Regions from separate parts of the Streptomyces qaidamensis genome, predicted to be linked through region 1. Evidence: riboswitches for the same ligand, from Rfam matches in the RefSeq annotation. Region 1 holds a riboswitch; each other region holds the start of a gene.
The links. Region 1 has a riboswitch for cyclic di-AMP ahead of A4E84_RS34820 (LysM peptidoglycan-binding domain-containing M23 family metallopeptidase). Riboswitches for the same ligand answer to the same signal wherever they lie in the genome.

Region 1 (3,959 bases):
GTGAGCCGGGCCAGAGCCCGCTCGAAGCGCTCGGCCACCTCGTCCGGGTCGGTGCCCGGCCGGATGATGTCGTTGCCCCCGGCACAGAACGAGACGAGGTCCGGGGCCATGTCGACGGCCCGCGGAACCTGGTCCGCCACGATCTGGTCGAGGAGCTTCCCGCGTACGGCGAGATTGGTGTACCGGAAGTCACCCTCGGGCCTGCGGTCGGCGAGCAGGACGGCGAACCGGTCGGCCCAGCCGACGAACGCCCCGTCGGGGCCGGGATCGCCGACGCCCTCGGTGAAGCTGTCCCCCACCGCCACGTACGACCCGATCACTGCTCTGCTGTCACTCTTCGAATCGTCTGCCACAGCAGCTCATGATTCACCTTCGAATGTGACCTACGCGACCGTAAGAAAGGGTTGACGGGCGGTGATATAGCCCACTCCTAAAGTGTTCGCCAACTCCGGAATACCCCGCTTGTCAGGGGTGTTCCGGGGTGAGCCGCCAGACCCGGAATCGACTGATCCGGAAATGGCTCCAGACGGTCCGGAAGGCGAAGTGGCCGCTCGTGTAGGGCTGCGGGTCGGTGTGGTCGAAGACGAGCCGCCCGTTGTTCCACCACTGGACCGTCGAGCCGTCGGAGACGATCCGGACCCGGTTGGGCTCGTTCGGGACCAGCAGCGGCTCGGTGTAGTCGAACACCAGGGGGCGGACGCCGGGCTCGCCGACGTAACGGCGCAGCCGGGTCGTGGTGTTGTAGTTGGCGCCGTATCCCGCGTAGTACGCCGTGAGGTGGTCGTACTCGTCGAGGGCGCCGCCGCGAGGAGTCGCGAAGAGGTCGCCCGGGGAGCGTACGTCGGTCGCGTTCCAGAAGTTGTTGAGATCCGAGACCCGGTCGTTGACCCCGCCCTCGGAGACGGCGGTCGCGGTGTACTCGAGGACGTACGGCCCTTCGAGCCGCTGCCTGAACCAGACGGTCGCGCCGCTCGGTACGTCGATCTCCAGGATGCCGCGGGAGGCGGTGACCGTGCCGCCGTCCTGGAGTTCGGTGGCCCACCGGCCGAGGCCGTGGCAGAAGTCGTCGCGGGCGACGAGGCGGCGGTGACGGGGCGCGGCGTGCGCGCCGGCCGTGGGGGCGAGGGCCGCCAGGGCGGCTCCGGCGGCCAGGGCTCCGAACGCTCTGCGGGTGGTCGGCACGGGACACAGCTCCTCGGGATCCGCCGGGAAGGCTCTGGAAAGCGCTTGCACTCCGGACGGGATCACTCTGTCCCAACTGCCGCCGCCTGTCGATCCCTTGACGCGGTCGGCGGCATGCGCACACACCGAAGGCCGGACCCGGGGATCGGGGTCCGGCCTTCGGCCGCGTGTCAGGCAGGTGGTCGTGCGGTCGGTCAGCCGACGGAGACGCCGTGCGAGCGCAGGAAGGCGACCGGGTCCACGTCCGAGCCGTAGTCCGGCGTGGTGCGGATCTCGAAGTGCAGGTGCGGTCCGGTCACGTTGCCGGTCGCGCCCGACAGGCCGACCTGCTGCCCGGCGGTCACGGTCTGGCCGGCCGAGACGGAGAGCTGGGACAGGTGGGCGTACTGGGCGTAGTGGCCGTCGTTCAGCTTGATGACGACCTGGTTGCCGTACGCGCCGCCCCAGCCGGCGGAGACGACGGTGCCGGCGCCGACGGCCTTGAGGGACGTGCCGGTCGGGACGACGAAGTCGACACCGGTGTGGTAGCCGCTGGACCACATGCTGCCGGACATCCGGTAGGGGGTGCCGACGGTGGCACCGGCCACCGGGAGGGTGTAGCCGCTCGCGTTGCTCTCGGCGGCGGGCTTGGCGGCGGCCGGCTTCGCGGCGGTCTCCGTCTTCGGGGCCGACTCGGCGGCGGACTGCTTCGCGGCCGAGGGCTTCGGGGCGGAGGCCTTCGGCGCGGACGGGGCCGAGGACTTCGGCGCACTCGCGGCCTGCTTGCCGATCGACAGCTTCAGGCCCGGGTGGATCAGCGACGGGTCCGAGCCGACGGCGTCGCGGTTGTCCGCGTAGAGCTTCTTCCAGCCGCCGCTGACGTTCTGGTCGTCGGCGATCTTCGCGAGATAGTCGCCGGCCCTCACGGTGTAGGTGCGGGCACCGGTGGCCTTTTCCGCGGCCTTCTTCTCGGCCGCGGGAGCGGACTGGACGGCCTTTTCCGGAGCCGCCTGCGGGGTGGCGGCATGGGCACCGGCGGCCCCCATGAGCGGCAGCGCGAGAGCGGCTCCGCCGGTTCCGGCGACGGCGATGGAGCGGGTGAAACGCTGGGTCTTGGGACGGCGGTGCTTACCCTTCGCGGGCATGGCGAATTCCTCTCCGTCGCCTGCGAGGTGAGCTGTCGGGTGCGGGCTGGAGATGCCCGGCCGCGCCGAGGCGCGGCTTAACCCCAAGCCGTTCCGGGAACCGGAACAGGCGTCTTACCTGTGGGTCCCCCGCTCCTGCCGTACGTCGGGTCAGTGTGTGCGGGCTCCGGTCGGCGGCAGGATTAGGCGTCCGTCCGGATTGGTGTGGAACGTAAGCGACCAGGACGCAGACGGACAAGCTTGCGGTTGCCCGTGACGGTGTTTTTCTTGACGCGTCGCCACATCTGCGGTCACCGAGCGTGGATTAGCGATCTCCCGCTTTCCTCAACCGACCTGAATAACGCCAGAATTACGTGAACATGGCGACAACACATCGTCACCAATATGACGATGGTCACGCACCCCGACCCCATCTCCTTTACGATCGGGGCACGTTATCCCTAAGCGGCTTAAGCGCCCCATTCGGACAGAACGGCTACTTCCGCTTAAGGCGGACGACCGCGGCGTCCAGATCCCCCCGCAGACCGACCCGCAGTCCGTGATGAAGCAGCACGGCCCCACGGTGAATTTCGCCGGTTTCGAGGCATTCGTACGATGCGACCGGGTCGAGGGCGCGCAAGCGGAGAGCCGGTACGGGCTCGCCGTAGCGCTGCGCCTGGAGCCAGGCGAGGACGACGGTCTCGTCGCCGAGGACGTACTGCACGGCGCTCAGTCCGCCCTGCGGGGGACGCAGCCGGTACTGGTCACCGCGTTGCACCACGGGCCGGATCTCCTTGTAGAGCTCCACCCACTCCCGCGCCTCGGCGAGTTCCTCCCGCGTCCACCGCGTGAGGTCGCCGCCGACCCCCAGCACCCCGGCCATGGCGCTGACGAACCGGAACCGCAGGGAGCTGGCCCGCTGGTTGAGCATGACGTTCGGGCTGTCGGTGACCCAGGCGGCCATGACCCGGGCCGGATGGATCTGACTGAAGCCGTGCTGGATGGCGAGCCGGTCGAGCGGGTCGGTGTTGTCGGAGGTCCACACCTGGTCCGTGCGGCTCAGCACACCGAGGTCGATCCGCCCGCCGCCGCCCGAGCAGGACTCGAAGGCCACGCCGGGGTGGGCGGCCCGCAGCCGGTCCAGCAGGGCGTACAGGCCGCGCACGTGGTCGACCCACAGCCGCTGCGGGTAGGGGTCGTCCGGCCACCCGGCGTCGGTGAAGCAGCGGTTGAAGTCCCACTTGACATAGTCGACGGGCGCGCTGGACAGAAGTCCGTGGAGCTGCTCCCAGAGGTACTCCCGGACGTCCTCGCGAGCGAGGTTGAGTACGAGCTGATTGCGGAACTCCGTCCGCTTTCGTCCCGTTTGATACTGCACCCAGTCGGGATGCGAGCGGTACAGGTCGCTGTCCGGGTTGACCATCTCGGGCTCGACCCAGATCCCGAACTGCATGCCGAGGCCGTGCACGTGGTCGGCGAGCGGCTTCAGCCCGCCCGGGAAGCGGTCGGGGTTCGGGGTCCAGTCGCCGAGCCCGGCCCGGTCGCTGGTGCGCGCCCCGAACCAGCCGTCGTCGACCACGAACAGCTCGACGCCCATGGCCGCGGCCCGCTCGGCGAGCGCCCGCTGCTGCTCCTCGGAGATGTCGAACTCGGTGGCCTCCCAGGAGTTGAAGA
Region 2 (3,959 bases), 3.6 Mb from region 1:
GCGCGGGAGGTGGCGCGGTACGAGGCGTACGCGACGTCCCTGGCGTTCCTGCGGCACCGGGCCCGGCAGGGCCGTTCCGGGCCCGACTTCGCCGTACGGGAGGGGGAACTGCTCGGCGAACTGTGGCGGCGCCGGGAGGTGGCCCGCCCCGCGCTGGACCACGCGGCGCGGATCACCGCTCCTCCGGTGCCGGTGACGGCCCCGCCCTGGCCGGTGTACGGGGTGTACGGGTACGGCCCGCAGCCGACCCCGTACCCCGCGTACAACCCGTACCGCTCCTAGGACCTCTCGTCTGCATCAGGCCGGGTCAGGCGGGGTCACGCCGAGGCCTGGGTGAGACGCCCGATCTCGGTCTCCGAGAGCGTCAGCTCGCCGACGCCGGTCAGCGCGAGCAGCTGCTCCACCGTCCGCGCGGAGGCGATCGGCGCCGCCACGGTCGGCTGGGCGGCGAGCCAGGCCAGAGCCACCGTGGCGACGGGCACGTCGTGCGCCGCGGCGATCTCGTCGAGGGCGGCGAGCACCCGCTGCCCCCGCTCGGTCTCCAGGTGCTTGGCCGCACTCCCCGCTCGCGCGCTCTCGACCGTCGCGCCGGGCCGGTACTTGCCCGTGAGGAAGCCGGACGCGAGCGCGAAGTACGGCACGGCGGACAGGCCGGTCCGCTCGGCGAGATCCTGGAGCTCGCCCTCGTAGGTGCCGCGGGAGACCAGGTTGTAGTGGGGCTGGAGGGCCACGTACCGGGCGAGCCCCTCGCGGTCGGAGAACTCCAGGGACGCCCGCAGCCGCTCGGCGGAGATGTTGGAGGCGGCGATGTGCCGCACCTTCCCGGCCTTCACGAGGGTGTCGAGCGCGCCGATGATCTCCTCGACGGGCACGTCGGGCTGGTCGAAGTGCGTGTAGTACAGGTCGATGTAGTCGGTGCCGAGGCGCCGCAGGGAGGCGTCGGCGGCGGCCTTGATGGTGGCGGCGGACAGGCCGCGGAACTCGGGGTGCTGGCTGACCTTCGTGGCGACGACGACGTCCGCCCGGTTGCCGCGGGACTTCAGCCACTTGCCGAGCACGGTCTCGGACTCACCGCCCCGGTTGCCCTCGACCCAGGCCGAGTAGGAGTCGGCGGTGTCGACGAAGTTGCCGCCGACGGCGGTGTAGGCGTCGAGGACGGCGAACGACTGGTCCTCGTCGGCGGTCCAGCCGAAGACGTTGCCGCCGAGGGCGAGGGGGAAGACGTCGAGGTCGGATGAGCCCAGCTTGCGAAGAGAAGTCATGCCTTGCGTAACGCCCGTACAGGAAGGCCTCATTCCACAACGGACGCAAAGGTCCCGTAAACCACACCGGAAGACCGGCGGCCCTGACGTCGGGGGGTCGTCGTCAGGGCCGCCGGTGCTTCAACGGGTGGGTAGGGCTTACGGGTTCAGTCCCTTGCCCCGCAGCCACGCCATCGGGTCGATGCCGCTCGCGGAGCCGCCGGAGTGGACCTCCAGGTGAAGGTGGGCCCCGGTGACGTTGCCGGTGGCGCCCACACGGCCGATGACCTCGCCCGTGCTGACCTTCTGGCCGACGCTGACGCCGATGGAGGACTGGTGCGCGTACCAGATCTCGGTGCCGTCATCGAGGGTGAGGACGGTCTTGTAGCCGTACGAGCCGTTCCAGCCGGCCTCGGTGATGGTGCCGCTGTGGACGGCCTTGATCGGCGTGCCCGTGGGGGCGGCGAAGTCCAGGCCCGTGTGGTAGCCGGAGGACCAGTAGGCGCCGGCCTGGCCGAAGCTGGAGGTGATGGTGTACGAGGAGGTCGGCAGCGTGAACTGCTTGGCCAGGGCGGCGAGACGCTCGGCCTCGGCCTTCTTCCTGGCCTCCTCCTCCGCCTTCTCCTTGGCTGCGGCGGCCTTGGCCTTGGCTTCCTTCTCCGCCTTGGCGACCGCGTCCTTGGCCGCCTTCTCGGCGGCGGCCGCGGCGTCCTCGGCGGCCTTGGTCTCGATCTGGTCCTGCTGGTGCTCGACCTGGGCCATGATCCGGGCGCGCAGTGCCTCGCCGGCACCGGCGCCGGAGGTGCTCTTGCCCTGCTCGGTGGCTGCCGCGGCGGTGCCGAGGCTGCTGAGCGGGGTGGCGGAGCCTTCGGGGGTGTCGTCGTCCGAGATCAGGGAACCCACCGAGGGCAGGTCCGGGACGGAGATGGACACCGGGGGCTTGCCGGTCTGGGCGCTGGCCATGCCGCCGGCACCCACGGCGGCTATGACACCGACGCCCAGGACGGTGGAGCTGCGGGCGAGGCCTCCGCCGCGCTGCTTGGTGACGCGATGCCGGCCACGGACGGGACGGATGGACTCCTCGGTGGGGTTCCACTCCTGGAACGGGCCCTCGTCGGTGCGCTGACCGCCGTAGCCGAAGGTGTCGGTGTCGCGCTTCGGCGCGAACGGGGCCTCGGGGGCAGGCCGGTTGGACGCCACGTGGGCGTACTCCTTTCCTTCCTTCTCGCCTACCGGGTTAGCTGACGGGTTCGGAGCAGGAAGGTCTCCTACGCGCGTATACCGGCCGTGCTTCCACGGTGGTATCCGCCCGATTCACCCCAAGTGGTGGTTCCCCGGTTCCCTTTCGGGATTCGGCGCGTGCGCACGGAGCCGCCTTCTGTGACGGCTGGGACGACCGCGCTGCGTTATCGAACGTTAATGGAGGCGCGAGGGGTATTCCAGCGATTCCGCTTGATCATTAACCTTTTTCGCGCGGACTTACCTGCCATGACCGGAGTAAATCGGGCGAGTTGACCGCTTCGCAAGTGACCGATGAGTTTTGACGATGCGTCAGTTACCGTGCGGAACGGGGTGGTTCACTCACCGAGCGTTATGACTACGGGGAAATAGGCCGAGGGCCGGAATCCTTTTGGATTCCGGCCCTCGGCCTTCAGTAGCGGGGACAGGATTTGAACCTGCGACCTCTGGGTTATGAGCCCAGCGAGCTACCGAGCTGCTCCACCCCGCGTCGTTGTGACTCCAGTGTACGCCATCCGCGGGACCACTCGTGCACACCCACGGATCAACCCGTGCTCAGCCCGGCAGGTGGCGGTTCGGGGCCTTGGCCCGCCCCTCGTGTTCCGGGAGAACCACGACCTCCACCCCCTGGGCCGCGAGGAGGCCGCTGCCGTCGGCGTCCGTCACGAAGGTGTCCGGCTCACGCCAGGCCGTGACGACCCGCCGTACCCCCGCGTCGAGGATCAGCCGGGCGCAGGGGGCGGGGCGTGAGGCGCGGCGGGCGCACGGCTCCAGGCTGCTGTACACGGTCGCGCCGGGCAGGCGCGGGTCGGCCGGGTCGATCTTGGCGAGGGCCGCCTCCTCGGCGTGCACGACCGGGTCACCGGCCTCTCGGGAGTGGCCGCGGGCCAGTTCCGTGCCGTCGGCGGCGACCACGACCGCGCCCACGCTGAACGCCGTGTCCGACGGCGGGCAGCGCTCGGCCAGTTCGCAGGCGAGGGCGAGCCAGTGGTGGTCGGCGGCGGCGGGGAGCCCGCCGGCACCCGGCGCGGTCGGCTCGTAGCGCATCAGGACCACGTCCTCGATCCGCCGCGTCTCCAGCAGCCGGAGCCGGCCGCCCTGGTAGCCGCCGGGGCCGAAGAGACGGGGCGCCCCGGGGTCACCCACGAAGAGCGGGGCGAGGACCAGCTGGAGTTCGTCGGCGAGGCCCTGGGTGAGGAGCTGGGTGTGGATCAGGCCGCCGCCCTCGACCATGAGTCGCCGTACGCCCCGGACGTCGTGCAGGTGCGTGAGCAGCCGCCGCCAGTCGAGGTCGGCGCCGAGCGGGACGACGTCGGTGGCGAGGCCCAGGGAGCATGCGCGTTCGGCGCCCCGGTCGGTGGTGTAGAGGAGTTTCTCGCCGCCGGTGTGCCAGAAGCGGGCGTCCGGGTCGAGGTCGCCGGAGCCGCTGACGGTGACCTTCAGGGGGTACTCCGGTTTCCCGGCGGCCCGGCGGGCGGC
Region 3 (3,959 bases), 2.4 Mb from region 1:
CGCTCCCGCGCGCGGGTGATGCCGACATAGGCCAGGCGCCGCTCCTCCTCCAGCTCCTTGGTCTGCCCGAGGGCGCGCATGTGCGGGAAGACGCCGTCCTCCATACCGGTCAGGAAGACGACCGGGAACTCCAGGCCCTTGGCGGTGTGCAGGGTCATCAGGGTGATGACGCCGTCGCCGTCCTCCTCGTCGGGGATCTGGTCGGAGTCGGCGACCAGCGCGACCTGCTCCAGGAAGTCCGACAGGGTGGTCTGCTCGTCCTCGCCGCGCTCCTGCTCGAACTCCATGGCGACGGCGGCCAGTTCCTGGAGGTTCTCGATCCGGGTCTCGTCCTGCGGGTCGGTGGAGGCCTGCAGCTCGGCGAGGTATCCGGTGCGCTCCAGCACGGCTTCCAGTACCGTGGCCGGCCCGGCGCCGGACTCCACGACGGTGCGGAGGTCCTCCATCAGCGTGTTGAACCGCTTGACGGCGTTGGTGGAGCGCGCGGCCATGCCGTACGCCTCGTCGACGCGCTTGAGCGCCTGCGGGAAGCTGATCTTCTCCCGCTGGGACAGGGCGTCGATCATCGCCTCGGCCCGGTCGCCGATGCCCCGCTTGGGCACGTTGAGGATCCGGCGCAGCGGCACCGAGTCCTCCGGGTTGGCGAGCACGCGCAGGTAGGCCAGGACGTCCCGGACCTCCTTGCGCTCGTAGAAGCGGACGCCGCCGACAACCTTGTAGGGCAGGCCGACCCGGATGAAGACCTCTTCGAAGACACGGGACTGGGCGTTGGTGCGGTAGAAGACGGCGACGTCGCCGGCCTTGGCCTCACCCGCGTCCGTGAGGCGGTCTATCTCGTCGGCGACGAACTGCGCCTCGTCGTGCTCGGTGTCGGCGACGTAGCCGGTGATCCGGGCGCCGGAGCCGGCGTTGGTCCACAGGTTCTTGGGGCGGCGGGACTCGTTGCGCTCGATGACCGCGTTGGCGGCGCTGAGGATCGTCTGCGTGGAGCGGTAGTTCTGCTCCAACAGGATCGTCATGGCGTCCGGGTAGTCCTCCTCGAACTGGAGGATGTTGCGGATCGTAGCGCCGCGGAAGGCGTAGATCGACTGGTCGGCATCGCCCACGACGCACAGCTCGGCGGGCGGGACCTCGGCCTCGGGCGGTACGTCGACGGGGTGCTCGCAGGTGCCGACGAGCTCCCGGACCAGGGCGTACTGGGCGTGGTTGGTGTCCTGGTACTCGTCGACCAGCACGTGCCGGAAGCGGCGGCGGTAGTGCTCGGCGACGTCCGGGAAGGCGCGCAGGAGATTGACCGTCGTCATGATCAGGTCGTCGAAGTCGAGGGCGTTCGCCTCGCGCAGCCGCGACTGGTACATGGCGTAGGCCTGGGCGAGGGTCTTCTCGAAGCCGTCGGTGGCCTGGGCGGCGAAGTCCTCCTCGTCGATCAGCTCGTTCTTCAGGTTGCTGATCTTGGCGCTGAAGGACTTCGGCGGGAAGCGCTTGGGGTCGAGGTCCAGGTCGCGGCAGACCAGGGCCATCAGGCGCTTGGAGTCGGCGGCGTCGTAGATCGAGAAGCTCGACGTGAAGCCGAGCTTCTTGCTCTCGCGGCGGAGGATGCGCACGCACGCGCTGTGGAACGTCATGACCCACATGGCGTTCGCGCGCGGGCCGACGAGCTGCTCGACGCGCTCCTTCATCTCGCCGGCGGCCTTGTTGGTGAAGGTGATCGCGAGGATCTGGCCCGGATGCACGCCGCGCTCGGCGAGCAGGTGGGCGATGCGGTGCGTGAGCACGCGGGTCTTGCCGGAGCCCGCTCCGGCCACGATGAGCAGCGGGGAGCCGGAGTGGACCACGGCGGCGCGCTGGTTGTCGTTCAGCCCCTCCAGGAGCGCGGCGGTGTCCACGACCGGGCGGGGCGCGCCGTCCCGGTAGTAGGCGTCCCGGTCCGGGGGCGCGTCGAACTTCCCGCCGAACAGATCGTCCGGAATCGGCTCCGGTACGTGATCGTCCTCGGGCGGCGGCGGGGGCTCGTCCGCGGGGCCCCGCTGGGCCTGGAGGTTCGCCAGGAAGCTGTCGTCAAAGAGGCTGCTCATCGCTCTCCGAGTCTAGGGCGCCCCACTGACAGCCCGCCGCCGCCCTGAGAACATCGCCGGGCGCCCGGGCCCCGCCGACCGGCCGGCGGCGCATTGTCGCCCTCCATTACCGCATGATCACGGCCTGCTACACCCCCCGCAATCATGGATGAAACGTAACCAAACTCCCCCGATCCTTCACTCTCGGCGACGTTCATGACCGAGGTCACGAAAATGTATCGGGCATATCACCCATCAACCTTCACAGGGGCCACACGAGTTGGCTACCGTGCGACCAGGCCGCATGACCCCCACCGGCGAACGTCGCCGGGCCGCGCGGCCTCCGCCGAGTCCGGTGTGCCGCAGCGGCAGCCGGAGCCGGGGACCCAACCGTGAACCTGGGGTGAATCGGCCCGACTCCCTGTGCGGAGAAGGCCGTAGGGCAAACCTTCCGAACCACCCGCCCGAACCCGACAGCTAACCCGGTAGGCGGAACATGGAAGGAGTCGCCTCCCTTGGCGTCGCACCGCAAGTCGCGTCCTACGGGTACGCGCGTGGCAGGCATACGGACCCCCGCCCTCGCAACGGCGGCCCTGACCTCCGTGACCCTGCTGTCCCAGTCGGCCAACGCCGCCCCCGAGGCCGACGACAAGCCCAGCCTCGAAGAAGTCGAGAAGAAGGTCGACGATCTCTACCGCCAGGCGGGGTCGGCGACCGAGAAGTACAACGCGGCCAAGGAGAAGACGGCGAAGCAGCGCAAGCGCGCCGATGCCCTCATCGACGACGTCGCGCAGCGCACCCAGAAGCTCAACGAGGCGCGCGAGGAGCTGGGGTCCTTCGCCTCCGCCCAGTACCGCACCGGTGCCGCCGCCCCGGACACGGCGACGTTCCTGCTCGCGGACACCCCGCAGGACTACTTCGACCAGACCCAGCTGATGGACCGGATGACGGGACGCCAGAAGGTCGCGGTCGACGACTACATCGCGCAGCAGTCCGAGACGATGAAGAAGCGCCAGGAGGCCACCGAGAGCCTGGAGACGCTCACCGAGTCGCAGGGCGATCTGAAGACCGCCAAGGCGACCGTCCAGCGCAAGCTCGCCGACGCGCGCGAGCTGATGTCGAAGCTGACCGCCGAGGAAAAGGCCCGGCTCGCGGCGATCGAGAAGGAGAAGCGGGAGGAGGCCGCCCGCAAGGCCGACGAGCTGGCCCGGCAGCAGGCCGCGCAGCGGCAGGCGCAGGAGGAGGCCGCTCGGCAGCAGGACAGCGGATCCCCGTCGTCGGGTTCGGCGGCCTCCGGCTCGTCCTCCCCGACGGTCCCGGCCGACTCCTCGTACGCCACCAAGGCCGACAAGGCGCTCGCCTTCGCCCGCGCGCAGATCGGCAAGCCGTACGTGTGGGGCGCCGTAGGCCCCGGCTCCTACGACTGCTCCGGCCTCACCCAGGCCGCCTGGAAGGCCGCGGGCGTCACCCTGCCGCGCACCACCTACGACCAGGTGAACGCCGGCACGACGGTCCCGCTCTCCCAGGCCCAGCCCGGTGACCTGGTCTTCTTCTACGACGACCTCACCCACGTCGGGATCTACATCGGCAACGGCATGATGATCCACGCCCCGAAGCCCGGCACGTACGTGCGCGAGGAGTCGATCTACTACGACGGCGAGTCGGCCATCCACAGCGTGGTACGGCCGGCCTGAAAGGTCTGTAGGGCCGCTTTAGATCTGTCGGATTCTCAGCGATCTGTCGTCAACCTGTCGTCTGCGACAGATCGCTGAGAATCGCTCCGTAGAGTGATTCTCGGCCACTCACAGCATTCTTGCCCTCCCCTGGCGCATGGGACGGCGCGGTCCACGGGCAGCTTCGGCCGGGATCACCTTCTGTGTCCCTTCGGTTACGTATATCGGGGGT

Region 2: it holds a riboswitch for cyclic di-AMP, as region 1 does, so the genes downstream of both, A4E84_RS18970 (M23 family metallopeptidase) here and A4E84_RS34820 (LysM peptidoglycan-binding domain-containing M23 family metallopeptidase) in region 1, are expected to answer to the same signal.
Region 3: it holds a riboswitch for cyclic di-AMP, as region 1 does, so the genes downstream of both, A4E84_RS24815 (C40 family peptidase) here and A4E84_RS34820 (LysM peptidoglycan-binding domain-containing M23 family metallopeptidase) in region 1, are expected to answer to the same signal.

The regions. Positions count from the first base shown of each region.
Region 1 covers NZ_CP015098.1:7,943,831-7,947,789, reverse strand. Annotated here, with positions in the region: gene A4E84_RS34830 (SGNH/GDSL hydrolase family protein) at 1-320, opposite strand, end outside; gene A4E84_RS34825 (DUF6250 domain-containing protein) at 466-1,182, opposite strand; gene A4E84_RS34820 (LysM peptidoglycan-binding domain-containing M23 family metallopeptidase) at 1,377-2,306, opposite strand; cyclic di-AMP (ydaO/yuaA leader) riboswitch at 2,311-2,465, opposite strand; gene A4E84_RS34815 (alpha-galactosidase) at 2,782-3,959, opposite strand, start outside.
Region 2 covers NZ_CP015098.1:4,318,499-4,322,457, forward strand. Annotated here, with positions in the region: gene A4E84_RS18960 (PrsW family intramembrane metalloprotease) at 1-282, shown strand, start outside; gene A4E84_RS18965 (aldo/keto reductase) at 318-1,262, opposite strand; gene A4E84_RS18970 (M23 family metallopeptidase) at 1,401-2,441, opposite strand; cyclic di-AMP (ydaO/yuaA leader) riboswitch at 2,453-2,609, opposite strand; tRNA gene A4E84_RS18975 (tRNA-Met) at 2,897-2,970, opposite strand; gene A4E84_RS18980 (dihydrofolate reductase family protein) at 3,036-3,959, opposite strand, start outside.
Region 3 covers NZ_CP015098.1:5,555,903-5,559,861, reverse strand. Annotated here, with positions in the region: gene pcrA (DNA helicase PcrA) at 1-2,075, opposite strand, end outside; cyclic di-AMP (ydaO/yuaA leader) riboswitch at 2,389-2,561, shown strand; gene A4E84_RS24815 (C40 family peptidase) at 2,570-3,748, shown strand.